DNA from 4 places in the Bradyrhizobium diazoefficiens genome. Region 2 is predicted to be linked to each of the others. Evidence: predicted binding sites of a transcription regulator. Region 2 holds the regulator's gene; each other region holds the start of a gene.
What was found. Region 2 encodes HrcA, which represses chaperone genes, less so after heat shock. Its sites were predicted from a motif close to GTTAGCACTCNCNNNNNGNGAGTGCTAAC; they were not measured.
Positions count from the first base shown of each region.

Region 1 (3,970 bases), 3.1 Mb from region 2:
CGGGTCGATGATGCCCTTCTTGACGAGGTCGGCATATTCGCCGGTCTGGGAATCGAAGCCGTAAGCGTAGGCCTTGTTCTCCAGGATCTTGCCGACGATCACCGAGCCGTCTTCACCGGCGTTGATCGCGATCTGGCGAGCGGGCGCGGAGAGCGCCTTGCGCACGATCTCGACGCCGGTCTTCTGGTCGTCGTTCTTGGTGCGCAGGCCCTTGAGCTGCTCGGAAGCACGGAGCAGGGCGACGCCGCCGCCCGGGACGATGCCTTCCTCGACAGCCGCGCGGGTCGCATGCATCGCGTCATCAACGCGATCCTTGCGCTCCTTCACCTCGACCTCGGTCGCGCCGCCGACGCGGATCACCGCGACGCCGCCCGCGAGCTTGGCGAGACGCTCCTGGAGCTTCTCGCGATCGTAGTCCGAGGTGGTTTCCTCGATCTGCGCCTTGATCTGGGCCACGCGCGCCTCGATGTCGGCCTTCTTGCCGGCGCCGTTGACGATCGTGGTGTTCTCCTTGTCGATCATCACCTTCTTGGCGCGACCGAGCATGTTGAGCGTGACGTTCTCGAGCTTGATGCCGAGATCTTCCGAGATCGCCTGGCCGCCGGTCAGGATCGCAATGTCCTGCAGCATGGCCTTGCGGCGATCGCCGAAGCCCGGAGCCTTAACGGCCGCGACCTTCAGACCGCCGCGCAAACGGTTCACGACCAGGGTCGCGAGGGCTTCGCCTTCGACGTCTTCGGCGACGATGACCAGCGGCTTGCCGGTCTGCACCACGGCCTCCAGCAGCGGAAGCAGCTCGTTCAGCGAGGAGAGCTTCTTCTCGTTGATGAGGATGTAGGCGTCGTCCATCTCAACGCGCATCTTGTCGGCGTTGGTGACGAAGTAGGGCGAGATGTAGCCGCGGTCGAACTGCATGCCCTCGACGACGTCGAGCTCGGTCTCGAGCGACTTGGCTTCCTCGACGGTGATGACACCCTCGTTGCCGACCTTCTTCATGGCATCGGACAGGAACTTGCCGATTTCGGCATCGCCGTTGGCCGAGATGGTGCCGACCTGGGCGATCTCGTCGTTCGAGGTGACCTTCTTGGAGTTCTTCTGGAGGTCCGCAACGACGGCTTCGACCGCGAGGTCGATACCGCGCTTGAGGTCCATCGGGTTCATGCCGGCGGCGACCGACTTGGCGCCTTCCTTCACGATCGCGGCCGCGAGCACTGTCGCGGTGGTGGTGCCGTCGCCGGCCGCGTCAGCGGACTTGGAGGCGACTTCGCGCACCATCTGTGCGCCCATGTTCTCGAACTTGTCCTCGAGCTCGATCTCCTTGGCGACGGTGACGCCGTCCTTGGTGATGCGGGGAGCGCCGAACGACTTGTCGAGCACGACGTTGCGGCCCTTCGGACCGAGCGTGACCTTCACCGCGTTGGCGAGGATGTCGACGCCGCGCAGCATCTTGTCGCGCGCTTCAACCGAGAATTTGACTTCTTTGGCTGCCATCTGGATTTTTTCCTTGAGGTGTTTGACTGAGGGAGAAAGGGGCTGTTAGGCCGCCTTCTTCTTGGAAGCGGGGACGTCGAGGACGCCCATGATGTCGCTTTCCTTCATGATCAAGAGATCGACGTTGTCGATCTTGACTTCGGTGCCGGACCACTTGCCGAACAGCACGCGGTCGCCGACCTTGAGGTCGATCGGGATCAGCTTGCCGGCCTCGTCGCGACCACCCGGGCCAACGGCGACGACTTCACCCTGGGAGGGCTTTTCCTTGGCAGTGTCGGGGATGATGATGCCGCCGGCGGTCTTCTCTTCTGCGTCGATGCGCTTGACCACGACGCGGTCGTGAAGCGGACGGAATTTCATGCAGCTCTCCTAAGCATTTGCACGAGTTGATGATTTTAGGTCGTTAGCAATCTGTGCCAGCGAGTGCTAGCACAGGCGAGGCTGAAATAGGACAGGAATTTTGCGGGGGCAAGGGTTTCTAGCAGAAAAATCGGCACGCTGAAGGCCCGCCTGCCAGATTCCTTTACCATCGTTAACCGGATCGGCGATCCGTACTAGCACGGAGGTGCCTCTGCTGCTAAAGCATTGAATTTCAACAGCTTGTTAAACTTTTGGGCTTGAGATGGGTTGTCAGTTTGCGTCACATTTCTCATGTAAGCGCATCTCCACCGGGTGGCTCGTAAGAAGCGTACCGGATCAAGCCACCCCCTGAATGCGCTCCTGCAAAGGAGGTTGGCATGGGATTGCGGGTTGGAGCCGTTTCCGATGATTTCCGGAAACAGCTGCTGGGTTACGGGCTGACGACGGCCCAAATTCTCTACCGGATGCCGGATCACCCGTCGCTGCTTCAGACCTATGTCTGGCAGAACTACGACATGTTCCCGAAATTCCCGGCGCTGACCGACTTCCTGGCGTTCTGGCAGGACCAGCTCGACGGCCCGCTGCATTCGGTGACGGTGGCGCATTCCAAGTTGATCAAGCCCGCCGAGCTGCGTGCCGTGGATGGCGTGTTCCGGCTGAATTGAAGGCGACACCGGTCTCGTAGGTGGGCAAAGGCGCGCGCACTTCGCGCGCCGTGCCCACCGTCTCTCGCGCTCGCATCTGCCATGGTGGGCACGCTGAGCCTGTCATCGGGCGCGCATTCGCGCGACCCGGTGGCTTTGCCCACCCTTCGAGACCTGTTTCCGTGCTAGCCTCCATTCATAACAACACGGGAGGCGGCCCATGGCCAAGAAAGCAAAATCGCGCAGCGCAGCCCAAGCCGCAATGAAGAAGCGGACCGCGACCAAAGCCGTAGCGCGATCCTCCGCACGCAAGGCGGTGAAGGCGAAGGCCCGCACGACGATGGCCAAGGCTGCGGCACAGAAACCCGCGCGCCCGAAGCAGCGCATCGCCATCAGCCATCACCGCGAGGAAGATTTCAAAGCCGACGGCCTGCGCGCCTACGCAAAATACCGCGACCTCGGCATCGCCGCCGCCAGCCATGGCCTCGCGCAAGCCCACGTCATCCGCCTGCAGGGCCCTTGCGATCCGGCCGAGGTCTCGAAACTGCACTTCCACGATGTCGACTTCCAGATGGTCTATGTGCTCAAGGGCTGGGTGAAGACCTACATGGACGGACAGGGCGAGACCTTGATGAAAGAAGGTAGCGCCTGGACCCAGCCGCCGAAGATCAAGCACATGATCCTGGATTATTCCGACGACGTCGAACTGCTGGAGGTGATTTTGCCGGCGGAGTTTAGGACGGTGGAGTTGAAGGCGTAGCTTTCTGTCATTCCGGGGCGCGCACAGCGCGAACCGGAATCCATTTCACCGCAAACGCTGGCTCTCAATGGATGCCGGGCTCGCGACTTTGTCGGGGTAGCTATATTATGTTTTAGCGAAAGACAGGAGGATCGAATGGCGTTGAAACCATTGGAATTGAGAGAGCTTACTCCGGAAGAAAGGGATGCGCGTGAACGCGCAATTGGGAAAGCGAGGACAGCGGCCCAGAACGCCGCGAAGGTCAGGCCATTGAAGAAAAAGAAGAAGATCTAAATCACGCAGTCTCTCAAGAAAAACGTCAGTTTCCAAAGTGAAACACTAGAGCGTTTTCGAGCGAAGTGGATACCGGTTCGCGTAAAGAAAACGCGTCAAAACAAGAATCTAGAGCCCCGTTCCGATTCCATCGGAACGGAAAAGGCTCTAACCGTGCCCTGGGATGACCACTGCTATAAGTCAGCTCAACACCCCCACGATCGCGCCCATCAGACACGTCGTCAGCGTCCCTGATACGATCGACTTCAGCCCGAGCGCATTGATCTCGTCGCGCCGTTCCGGTGCCATGACGCCGAGCCCGCCGATCATGATGCCGAGGCTGGCGAAATTGGCGAAGCCGCACATCGCGTAGAGCATGATCAGGCGCGAGCGCGGATCGAGAGTATCGGGCGGCAGTTTTGAGAAGTCGACATAGGCGATCAGCTCGTTGAGCACGGTCTTC
Region 1 is NZ_CP067102.1:3,388,224-3,392,193, forward strand. It holds gene groL (chaperonin GroEL) at 1-1,491, opposite strand, end outside; gene JJC00_RS15510 (co-chaperone GroES) at 1,537-1,851, opposite strand; gene JJC00_RS15515 (usg protein) at 2,229-2,516, shown strand; gene JJC00_RS15520 (cupin domain-containing protein) at 2,716-3,255, shown strand; gene JJC00_RS15525 (hypothetical protein) at 3,391-3,528, shown strand; gene JJC00_RS15530 (NupC/NupG family nucleoside CNT transporter) at 3,709-3,970, opposite strand, start outside.
Region 1: the regulator HrcA is predicted to act here: its motif matches at 1,894-1,922, upstream of JJC00_RS15510 (co-chaperone GroES).

Region 2 (3,970 bases):
GCACTTTTCGCAGCGGCCACGATCAAGCCGGATGACACCTCCGCGCTGCTCGTGATCGACGTGCAGAACTGCTTCCTGCCGGGCGGCAGCCTCGCGGTGAAGGAAGGCGAGCAGGTCGTGCCTGTCATCAACAGAATCGCGAAAGCGTTTTCGAACGTGGTGATGACGCAGGACTGGCACACGCCCGGCCACGTCTCGTTCGCGTCAGTGCATTCCGGCAAGAAGCCGTTCGAGACCATCGACCTGCCCTATGGCAAGCAGGTGCTGTGGCCCGACCATTGCGTGCAAGGCACTGACGGCGCCTCGCTGTCGAAGGACCTCTCGATCCCGCAGGCCGAGCTGATCATCCGCAAGGGCTTTCACAAGGACGTCGACAGCTATTCGGCGTTCCTCGAAGCCGACGGCAAGACCTCGACCGGACTTGCCGGCTACCTCAAGGGCCGCAAGATCAAGCGCGTCTTCGTTGCGGGTCTCGCGACGGATTTCTGCGTCGCCTGGACCGCACTCGATGCGCGCAAGGCGGGTTTTGAGGTCTATGTCGTGGAAGACGCCTGCCGCGGCATCGACAATCAGGGCTCGCTCGCCAAGGCCTGGGCCGACATGGCCAAGGCCGGCGTGAAGCGGATCCAGTCTGCGGATATCACGGCGAGCGCGTAAGGTTTTCGCGCAGTCATTCCGGGACGGTCCGAAGGACCGGACCCGGAATGACATCTCAATTGCAGAACGCGGCTGACGCCGCTCAGTTCGCTTCGTTGCTGTTCGCCGCGGGCGCGGGCTTCGCGCCACCCTTGGCGACGCCAACCAGCGCCGGACGCAGCACGCGGTCGCCGATGGTGTAACCGGCCTGCATGACCTGCACGACGGTGCCTGCGGGCACCGACGCGTCCGGCACCTCGTACATCGCCTGCTGGAAGTTCGGATCGAACTTCTGGCCCTGCGGATCAAACTTCTTCACGCCGTGCTTTTCCAGCGCGTTGAGCAGCGAGCGCTCGGTCAGCTCGACGCCCTCGATCAGCGCGATCAGGCCGGGATCGGCCGCGGCACGCGCTTCGGCCGGAACGGCGTCGAGCGCGCGCTGAAGATTGTCGGCGATGTCGAGCACGTCGCGGGCAAAGCCGGTGACGCCGTAGAGCTTGGAGTCCGCGACCTCCTTGGCGGTGCGCTTGCGCAGATTTTCCATCTCGGCCAGCGTCCGCAGCATGCGGTCGCGCGCCTCGGCGGCTTCCTTCTGCAGCAATTCCACAGAATCGGGCTCGGGATCGTCGGGCATGATGTAGGGTTTCGACACCACGGGCTCGCCGGTCTCAGCACTCGTGTCTTCGGGTTGCCGGTCTCGATCGGTCATCGGCTCTCTTTTCGAACTGGTCTTACGGGATTTTGCTGGCCCGGATATCGTGCTTCGGGCGCTGAAAATCAAGCGCCCGTGATCGGCTGAAATGCCGGTCAGCCCCCCAGCAGGCGGCTGACGATGCGGGCGGCGTAGTCCACAGTCGGGATGACGCGGGCATAATTCAGCCGCGTCGGTCCGATCACGCCCAAAACGCCGACGATACGGCCGGCCGCATCCTGATAGGGCGAGATGATGGTGGAGGAGCCCGACAGCGAGAACAGCTTGTTCTCGCTGCCAATGAAGATCCGCACCCCTTCGGCAGTTTCGGCGCGCCCCAGCAGGTCGATCACGCCGCGCTTGGTCTCGAGATCGTCGAACAACAAGCGAACACGCTCGAGATCCTCCAGCGCGTGCAGATCCTCCAGCAGATTGGCGTGGCCGCGGACGATGAGCTGGCGGTCCTCGTTCTCGCCGCCCGACCAGCTCGCGATCCCGGCCGAGATCACCTTTTGGGCCAATTGATCGAGCTCGGCACGGGCTTCTCCGAGCGCGGTTTCCAGCTCGAGCCGCGCCTCGGCGAGCGTCCGGCCGCGAATCCGCGCATTGAGGAAATTGCCGGCTTCGATGATGGCCGAGGAGGGAACTCCCGGCGGCAGCGTCAGCACGCGATTTTCGACCTGACCGTCCTCGCCGACCAGGATCACCAGCGCCTTCTCGGGTTCTAGCCGGACGAATTCGATGTGCTTCAGCCGCGCATTGGACTTCGGCGTCAACACCACCGCAGCAGCGCGCGTCAGGCCGGAGAGCCGGGTCAACGCCTGATCCAGCGCCGCCTCCACCGATTGGGCGTGACCGACGCTGGCGAGCTGGCTCTGGATCGACTGCCGTTCGGCCTCGGTGAGATCGCCGACCTGCATCAGGGCGTCGACGAAGAAGCGCAGGCCGAGTTCCGTCGGCAGCCGGCCGGCGGACGTGTGCGGAGCATAGATCAGGCCAAGCTGTTCCAGATCGGCCATGACATTGCGGACCGAGGCCGGCGACAGCGGCATCGCGATCAGCCGCGAAATATTGCGCGAGCCCACCGGCTCGCCGGTCGCGAGGTAGCTTTCGACAATTTGACGAAAGATGTCGCGGGAACGCTCGTTGAGCTGGGCGAGGCCTGCGCGCGGCGCGATCAGATGGATCGGATCGTGATGGGCCACAGGATAACTCCTCTCAGATACTCATAATTTGTCCATCCCGGACCGTTCTGACAAGCGTGGCTTTTGCGGAGATGAAATCGAGGGGTGAATAAGGCCTGATCTTCCCCCTTGCCGCCCACCCTCACCCCACCTACAAGCACCGCGAATAGCCCTTTTCCGTGAGTTTTGGAGGATTTCCCATGCGGCCGAGCCGCCGTGCGCCCGACGAATTGCGCCCCGTGACGCTTGAGCGTGGCGTGGTCAAATATGCGGAAGGGTCCTGCCTCGTGAAATTCGGCGACACCCATGTGCTGGTCACCGCCACGCTGGAAGACCGCCTGCCGCCTTGGCTGAAGGGCCAGGGCCGCGGCTGGGTCACTGCCGAATACGGCATGCTGCCGCGCGCGACCTCCGAACGCACCCGCCGCGAAGCCGCCGCCGGCAAGCAGAGCGGCCGCACCGTCGAGATTCAGCGCCTGATCGGGCGTTCGTTGCGCACCATCGTCGATCTCGAAGCACTCGGTGAGCGCCAGATCACGGTCGATTGCGACGTGCTCCAGGCCGACGGCGGCACCCGCACTGCCTCGATCACTGGCGCCTGGGTCGCGCTCGCCGACTGCATCAACTGGATGAAGACGCGCAACATGATCAAGGCCAACGTGATGCGCGACAACGTCGCCGCGATCTCCTGTGGCATCTACAAGGGCGCACCGGTGCTGGACCTCGACTATGCCGAGGATTCGGAAGCCGAGACCGACGCCAATTTCGTCATGACCGGCGATGGCCGTATCATCGAAGTGCAGGGCACCGCGGAACGCGAGCCGTTCACGCAGGACGAGTTCCTGGCGCTGATCGCCTTGGCGCAAAAAGGCATCGCGCGTCTCGTGGACTTGCAGAAACTCGCTGTCGCGTAGTCAATAGGCCCATGCACCGCCGAATCACCGGAAAGCTCGTCATCGCGACCCACAATCCCGGCAAGCTCGCCGAGATGAAGGAGCTGCTCGCGCCTCACGGCATCGAGGTGGTGTCGGCCGGTGAGCTCGATTTGCCCGAGCCCGAAGAAACCGGCAACGATTTCCGCAGCAATGCCGCGATCAAGGCGATCGCGGCGGCGCAGGCGACGAAGTTGCCCGCTTTCGCCGATGATTCCGGCATCGTGGTCGACGCGCTTGACGGCGCGCCCGGCATCTACAGCGCGCGCTGGGCCGGACCGTCCAAGGATTTCGCCGCGGCGATGGCGCAGATCGAGCGGCTGTTGCAGGAGCGTGGCGCCACCACGCCGGACAGGCGCAAAGCGCATTTCGTCTCCGCGCTCTGCGTCGCCTGGCCTGACGGTCATCTCGAAGAGGTCGATGCGCGCGTCGACGGCACGCTGGTCTGGCCGCCGCGCGGCGCTTCCGGTTTCGGCTACGATCCGATGTTTTTGCCTGATGGTTACGACCGCAGCTTCGGCGAGATG
Region 2 is NZ_CP067102.1:250,285-254,254, forward strand. It holds gene pncA (bifunctional nicotinamidase/pyrazinamidase) at 1-657, shown strand, start outside; gene grpE (nucleotide exchange factor GrpE) at 740-1,345, opposite strand; gene hrcA (heat-inducible transcriptional repressor HrcA) at 1,444-2,532, opposite strand; gene rph (ribonuclease PH) at 2,712-3,425, shown strand; gene rdgB (RdgB/HAM1 family non-canonical purine NTP pyrophosphatase) at 3,437-3,970, shown strand, end outside.

Region 3 (3,970 bases), 1.8 Mb from region 2:
GGCTGCTCTAGTCGCTGAATTGCGCTTCGCTTCTGCGACAGGATGGGAGGCTATGAAGCGAAACGGTGGCGCGCATCCTACCGGCACCGGCTCCGGACAGTATGAGCTTGCTTTCAGGTCTGAGCGGAACCCCTCCTTTTGGTAGGATTCATGTTGCAACCAACGCGAGATGAGGAGCATTCTTGCACTTGCAATTAGGACCACCTACAGAAAGTCAGGGAGCTCGAAAATGAACGACAATGTGTCTTCAGCGCAAAGCGATCTGCAGGGACTTAGGCTGATCCGCGCTTTTCTCCGGATCCGCGATCCACGCACCCGGTCCGAACTCGTCGAACAAGCCGAAAGGCTCGTCGCGGAAGAGGAGCCTGCGGAATCTGGTTCGAGCTTGCCCGGTTCACCTGATTTCGCCGAGCGTCCGGCGGATCCTCTTAGTTGATCTCTCGCCTTCTTCGTGTCGCCCAACGACACGTTCCAGTACCGCTCCTGTCTGCCCGCGTTGCAGGAAGCCCCTGATCTGCCCGCAATCGTCATAGCAGCGAGCCACGGCGGTCGTCGTCAGGATCGCCGCCTTTGCTTTCGCAGGGACGCGGCCGACCTCGGCGTTCGGCTCGCAGGTTAGAAAGCGCGAAGATGTCGGCGGGTTGCTTGGCCTTGCGCACGCTGGTCCAGTTGGTCCAGAGACCTCGCGAATGCGAGGACAGGGCAGCTCTCCTCGGGAGCGAACCGGACCGCGGCACCTTCTTGCCATCGATAGTGTCCGGAGAACGACGTGAACGGCACGAGGCAGCGGCTCTCCAGATCAAGCCAGCGCCCTCGATGCGTGCTCTTACTTGCGGACGTTGGTAGTGCCGCTGGATCCTCAGCAGCTCTTTCAAGTCGACTGGCCTGCCCTTTGCATCGAGCTTCTTCGTGGCGTCATCAGAACCCGGCGCGAGCTCGGCGTGCTCCAGCGCGCCATCACGAGTCCGAGTCCGCGCGGGAGAGTGAGGAAAAATCCTAGGCAGCGAAGGCAGGTCGCCGGTCCGCTTGTTCGCCGGCATGCCCCCGAAGAGCCGAATAACCCGGGCATCTATTTTTCTGCCAGAAACCCTTGCTTCCGGAAAGGACTAGCCCTATTTGAGCCCCGCCCGCGCTAGCACTCGCTGGCATTGACTGCTAACAACTCTGAAATCCCAACCCGAGCAACTACTTAGGAGAAACTGCATGAACTTCCGTCCGCTTCACGACCGCGTCGTGGTCAAGCGCATCGACGCAGAAGAGAAGACCGCTGGCGGCATCATCATTCCCGATACGGCCAAGGAAAAGCCCTCGCAGGGCGAAGTGATCGCCGTCGGCCCCGGCGGCCGCGACGAGAGCGGCAAGCTGGTTCCGATCGACCTTCAGGTCGGCGATCGCGTGCTGTTCGGCAAGTGGTCGGGCACCGAGGTCAAGATCGACGGCCAGGAGCTGTTGATCATGAAGGAGAGCGACATCATGGGCGTTCTCACCGACGCGTCGGCCAGGAAGAAGGCCGCCTAATCCAACGCTCGCACCGCTCACCGCTGAGGAGCGCCTGCGGGCGCCTCGCAAAGGGTGAGATGACATCAGTCAACTCAGGGACACCAATATGTCAGCTAAAGAAGTCAAATTCGGCGTCGATGCCCGCGACCGCATGCTGCGCGGCGTCGACATCCTCAACAACGCGGTGAAGGTCACGCTCGGTCCGAAGGGCCGCAACGTCGTGCTCGACAAGTCGTTCGGCGCTCCCCGCATCACCAAGGACGGCGTCACCGTCGCCAAGGATATCGAGCTCGACGACAAGTTCGAGAATATGGGTGCGCAGATGGTGCGCGAAGTCGCCTCGAAGTCCGCTGATGCGGCCGGCGACGGCACCACCACCGCGACCGTGCTCGCGGCTGCCATCGTCCGTGAGGGCGCCAAGGCGGTTGCCGCCGGCATGAACCCGATGGACCTCAAGCGCGGTATCGACCTTGCCGTCGATGCCGTGGTTGCGGACCTGCAGAAGAACACCAAGAAGGTCACCTCGAACGACGAGATCTCTCAGGTCGGCACCATCTCGGCCAACGGTGACGCGGAGATCGGCAAGTTCCTCGCCGACGCCATGAAGAAGGTCGGCAACGAGGGTGTCATCACCGTCGAGGAAGCCAAGTCGCTCGAGACGGAGCTCGACGTCGTCGAGGGCATGCAGTTCGACCGCGGCTACATCTCGCCCTACTTCGTCACCAACGCCGACAAGATGCGCGTCGAGATGGACGACGCCTACATCCTCATCAACGAGAAAAAGCTCTCCTCGCTGAACGAGCTGCTGCCGCTGCTCGAGGCCGTGGTGCAGACCGGCAAGCCGCTGGTCATCGTCGCCGAGGACGTCGAAGGCGAGGCGCTCGCGACCCTGGTCGTGAACCGCCTCCGCGGTGGTCTGAAGGTCGCGGCCGTCAAGGCTCCGGGCTTCGGCGATCGCCGCAAGGCCATGCTGCAGGACATCGCGATCCTGACCGGCGGCCAGGCGATCTCGGAAGATCTCGGCATCAAGCTCGAGAACGTCACGCTCAACATGCTCGGTCGCGCCAAGAAGGTGATGATCGACAAGGAGAACACCACGATCGTCAACGGCGCCGGCAAGAAGACCGACATCGAGGCGCGCGTGGCCCAGATCAAGGCGCAGATCGAGGAGACCACCTCGGACTACGATCGTGAGAAGCTCCAGGAGCGTCTCGCCAAGCTCGCTGGCGGCGTGGCGGTGATCCGCGTCGGCGGCGCGACCGAGGTCGAGGTGAAGGAGCGCAAGGATCGCGTTGATGACGCGATGCATGCGACCCGCGCCGCGGTCGAGGAAGGCATCGTCCCGGGCGGCGGCGTCGCCCTGCTCCGTGCCTCCGAGCAGCTCAAGGGCCTGCGCACCAAGAACGACGACCAGAAGACCGGCGTCGAGATCGTGCGCAAGGCGCTCTCGGCGCCCGCTCGCCAAATCGCGATCAACGCCGGTGAAGACGGCTCGGTAATCGTCGGCAAGATCCTCGAAAAGGATCAATACGCCTATGGCTTCGACTCGCAGACCGGCGAATACGGGAACCTTGTCACCAAGGGCATCATCGACCCGACCAAGGTGGTCCGTACCGCGATCCAGAATGCAGCTTCGGTTGCGGCCTTGCTGATCACCACGGAAGCCATGGTCGCCGAGCTGCCCAAGAAGGGCGGCGCCGGTCCGGCGATGCCTCCGGGCGGCGGCATGGGTGGCATGGGCGGGATGGACTTCTGATCCAGCCGTTAAGGCCAACCGCGGAAATGCGAAACCCCGGCAGCGATGCCGGGGTTTTTGGTGTGTGCCGAGCATGTTCGACAGCTCTGCGGAGATCAACCTGTTTAGCGGACTCGAACATCTGCTGAGTCGATGGGGCAGCCGCTGCCTGCGACGAATAGTTTCATCGCGTGCTAGCATATGAAGGACGCCAGTGGCTCAGCGAAAAGGCGATCGATTGAGATGATACGGTGTCGCGAGTTTGAACATATGATCGGCATCCTACGTCAGCGATCGAGCGAGATGGGCAATAGCCCTCTCTGAGGCCGGCGGAACTGTAATACGTCGGCGAAAAGCAAGGATGTGCCTTGGCGTGGAGCTCGCGATTACCGAGAACTGACGGTCAGAGCCGGGCTTCGGTGAAATGAACGAGTTGCGCCCCGATGCGATAGAGCGCCTCCCGCGTGGCGCGGAAGCGCGGCTCCTCCACCGGTGCGATCGGAAGCGGAAGATCTTTGTCCGCAACCTGCCCTAGCACATAGGAGGCGAGCACGCCTCCGAACACAGTGGCCGGCGCAATTCCGCGGCCGTTGTATCCATTGAACCCAATGACGTTGCGGTCTAACTTGTGAAAGCGAGGTAGGTTGTCCGAGGTCATACCGATCGTCCCGAACCAACCGGCCTCGAATTCGATGTCGGAGAGCTGAGGAAACAGCTTGCCGAGCGAACGGATGG
Region 3 is NZ_CP067102.1:2,053,763-2,057,732, reverse strand. It holds gene JJC00_RS09235 (hypothetical protein) at 230-436, shown strand; gene groES (co-chaperone GroES) at 1,204-1,518, shown strand; gene groL (chaperonin GroEL) at 1,607-3,256, shown strand; gene JJC00_RS09220 (NAD(P)/FAD-dependent oxidoreductase) at 3,639-3,970, opposite strand, start outside.
Region 3: the regulator HrcA is predicted to act here: its motif matches at 1,132-1,160, upstream of groES (co-chaperone GroES).

Region 4 (3,970 bases), 980 kb from region 2:
TTCCTGCACCGCGGCGCGGGTGGCGTTGAGCGCGTCCTCGACGCGGTCCTTCTTCTCCTTGACCTCGATCTCGGTGGCGCCGCCGACGCGGATCACCGCGACGCCGCCGGCAAGCTTGGCGAGACGCTCCTGGAGCTTCTCACGGTCGTAGTCCGAGGTGGTCTCCTCGATCTGGGCCTTGATCTGGCCGACGCGGGCCTCGATTTCCGGCTTCTTGCCGGCGCCCTTGACGATCGTGGTGTTCTCCTTGTCGATCACGACCTTGCCCGCGCGTCCCAGCATCTTCACCGTGACGTTCTCGAGCTTCATGCCGAGGTCTTCGGAGATCAGCTGACCGCCGGTCAGGATCGCGAGGTCTTCCAGCATGGCCTTGCGGCGATCACCGAAGCCCGGCGCCTTGACGGCGGCAACCTTGAGGCCGCCACGCAGGCGGTTGACGACCAGGGTGGCCAGCGCCTCGCCCTCGACGTCCTCGGCGATGATGACGAGCGGCTTACCCGACTGCACCACGGCTTCCAGCACCGGCAGCATGGCTTGCAGGCCGGAGAGCTTCTTCTCGTGCAGGAGGATGTAGGCGTCCTCGAGCTCGGCGGTCATCTTCTCGGGGTTGGTGACGAAGTAGGGGCTGAGATAGCCGCGGTCGAACTTCATGCCCTCGACGATGTCGACTTCGGTGTCGAGCGACTTGTTTTCCTCGACGGTGATGACGCCCTCGTTGCCGACCTTCTGCATCGCCTGGGCGATCATCTTGCCGATGGCGGCATCGCCGTTGGCCGAGATGGTGCCGACCTGGGCGACCTCGGCGGAGGAGGCGACCGGCTTGGCGCGCTTCTCGATGTCCTTGACGACGGCTGCGACCGCGATGTCGATGCCGCGCTTGAGGTCCATCGGGTTCATGCCGGCGGCAACCGACTTGGCACCTTCGCGCACGATGGATTGGGCCAGCACGGTCGCGGTGGTGGTGCCGTCGCCGGCGAGGTCGTTGGTCTTGGATGCGACCTCACGCACCATCTGGGCGCCCATGTTCTCGAACTTGTCCTCGAGCTCGATCTCCTTGGCGACGGTGACGCCGTCCTTGGTGATGCGGGGCGCGCCGAAGCTCTTCTCGATGACGACGTTGCGGCCCTTGGGGCCGAGCGTCACCTTGACGGCGTTGGCGAGAATGTCGACGCCGCGCAGCATGCGATCGCGCGCGTCTCCGGAAAATTTGACGTCCTTGGCAGCCATGATCTGCAGTCCCTCGTGTTTCGTGATGTGTCTTGTTTGGTGCTGTGCGGCGGAATGATGGATGCCCGGACCTGATGATCCGGGCATGGCATTCAGCGGCCGTTCAGGCGTCTGGCCTTAGGCCATCACGCCCATGATGTCCGACTCCTTCATGATCAGGAGCTCTTCGTTGTCGATCTTGACCTCGGTGCCGGACCACTTGCCGAACAGAACGCGGTCGCCGACCTTGAGGTCGATCGGAATCAGCTTGCCAGCTTCGTCACGGCCGCCGGAGCCGACGGCGACGACTTCGCCCTGGGACGGCTTTTCCTTGGCGGTGTCGGGGATGATGATGCCGCCCTTGGACTTTTCCTCGGCGTCGATACGTTTGACCACGACACGGTCATGCAGCGGACGAAATTTGGACTTAGCCATGACGTTTCCCTTTGGAGGCTCGCTTTTCCGAAAGCAGCGGATGTGGGTGGGGGCGGCGCTGCCGTCCATCCTCTTCCCGAGGATCGAACGGCGCCCTTAGCAATCGGTCTTTTCGAGTGCTAATAGGCGCAGGGGATATGGCTTGGCTGCGATCCTGTCAAGCAAAGGTGGTTAAGCGATTGGTGAGGCGGATATAGGATGGTGGGACTGGAAACTCGTTCGGCGCGCTGGCGTATATTAGGACGTCATTGCTACGGCTGCGGTTTTGCGCTTGGCTGCGGGAGGGATGCGGCCATGGTCTTGTTCGGGGGGATGCCATGATCAGTTCAGCTCACGCGCGCACATTTGCCAATCTGGCCGCCGCCTCTTGCCTGGCATTGCTGCTCGGCGCCTGCGGCGGCGGCATGAGCCTGCCGTCCTTCTCGTCGTCTCAGCCGGCGCCCGAGACCGAGCCCGGCGTCGCGCCGGAGATGCCGGCCTCGATCCGCGCCGACGAGATCGTCGGCCGCTGGGGCCTTGCCTCGTTCCAGAACCCGGCCGACCGCGCCCGCACCGAGGCGGCCGCGCGGGCCCAGTGCAAAAACCCTTACGTAATCGGCGCCGGTACCTCCGGCGGCGTGGTCATGCATCTGGCCGACCAGGCCACGCCGCAGGAGCTGCGGCTGAAGGGCTCGCCGAGCGGCAAGAACTATATCGGCCCGTCCGGTCCGACGCCAGGCGAGCAGGACCGCGAGATCGTCTCCTTCGACGGCCGCGTCATGATCACCCGCTTCATCGATAAGGACGCCGCCACCCGCTACGGCAACATGGTCTACGTCCGCTGCGCGCCAAGGGCGTAAGGCGGGCGCTGACCTAACCCCTCGTCATTGCGAGCGAAGCGAAGCAATCCAGGCTGTCTCTGCGGAGGCAGCCTGGATTGCTTCGTCGCTTCGCTCCTCGCAATGACGAGAAACAAAAACGCCGGCTCGCGCCGGCGTTTTGTTTGTCTCTCTGTCGCGTTCGCTCAGTCGAACAGCGCGTCGATGTCGTCCTGCGAGGCGTGGCCGACGTCGCCGGCGAGCTTCGGGCCGTTGAGCAGCTTGTCGTCCTCGCTGCGGGTGTCGACCTGCGCCGGCACGTGGGACTTGATCGCGTCCACGCCACCCCAGATGTCCATCATCGCATTGATGTGCTGCTCGATGAACTTCATCGTGCCCATCACCTTGCTGATGCGCTGGCCGGTCAGGTCCTGGAAGTTGCAGGCCTCGAAGATCGAGATGACGCGTTCCTGGATGTCGTCGGCGAGGCGCTTCTGCTGGTCGATCGAGTCGACCTTGCCGAGGGCGGATGCCGACTGGTCGATCGACTCGGCGGCTTCGAGAATCTGCTGGGTCGCCTGTTCGGTACCGCCGACCACCGCACCGAGCTCGCCGTTGACCTTGGCCATCTCGCCGCCGTCGAAGCTCTTGCCGTGCAGGGTCGCGATCTCGCGCTTGGTGCGGTCGATGGCGTCATGGATGAGGTCGAGCTCGACCTTCAGCTTCTCGCACTGCTCGATCTGGGCCCGATAGGTATCGAGCATCGTGCGTGCGTCGGAAAGCTCCTGGGCCGTGGAGGCGTCGATCGCCGCCATGGCCGCGCTGCCGCTCAGGGGCACCGAGCCCTTTGCCATCTGTGCGCGGATCGCGCGCAGCTCCGCCATAATCTCGCTATGCATCGGGCCTGCCTCTTCTGCTACGTCAAGAATCGGCATCTCGCCACCGGCGATATCCTCGACACGAAAACGCTTGCGGTGAACAGCCATCAGGAACTCCCCCCACCTCACTCACGCGTCTTTGTAGGCAGAAGCAATTTAACACGAGGTTCACAGCAGGAACTGTTGTGCGGCCGCGCGCGCCGGCATGCAAACGGGCGATTAACCATGAGGCTCGCCCCTTCATCGAAAATAAACGCTGATCGCCAAATTGCAGCGCCGCTCGCGACGTGGTGAATCGAAACGCTGCTTCCGTTTACCAAACGAAACGGAGTTTGCTCTTTATTGACCACGTCGAGGACGCGGACAGCCAACGCGTTCGGCGGCGAATGCAATGAGACGAAACAGTACAGAGTACGTCGATGTTCAAGAAAATGTCTGTCGCGCTGCTCGGCAGCGCGTGCGCCTTCATTGTCGGCGCCGATCGCGCCGCAGCTTTTGACAATACCGTACCGAACGATCCGCCCGCGGTGCTCTACCAGCCGCGGGTCCCGCCGGCGCCGGTGCGCGTCGCCTCCAATGCCAACATGGGCGGCGGCTTCATCGAGTTCCTGTTCGGCGACGGACCCGGCCGCGGCCCGGCCTATGCGCCGCAGC
Region 4 is NZ_CP067102.1:7,354,643-7,358,612, reverse strand. It holds gene groL (chaperonin GroEL) at 1-1,227, opposite strand, end outside; gene JJC00_RS34315 (co-chaperone GroES) at 1,345-1,641, opposite strand; gene JJC00_RS34310 (hypothetical protein) at 1,959-2,480, shown strand; gene JJC00_RS34305 (protein phosphatase CheZ) at 2,645-3,424, opposite strand; gene JJC00_RS34300 (L,D-transpeptidase) at 3,736-3,970, shown strand, end outside.
Region 4: the regulator HrcA is predicted to act here: its motif matches at 1,737-1,765, upstream of JJC00_RS34315 (co-chaperone GroES).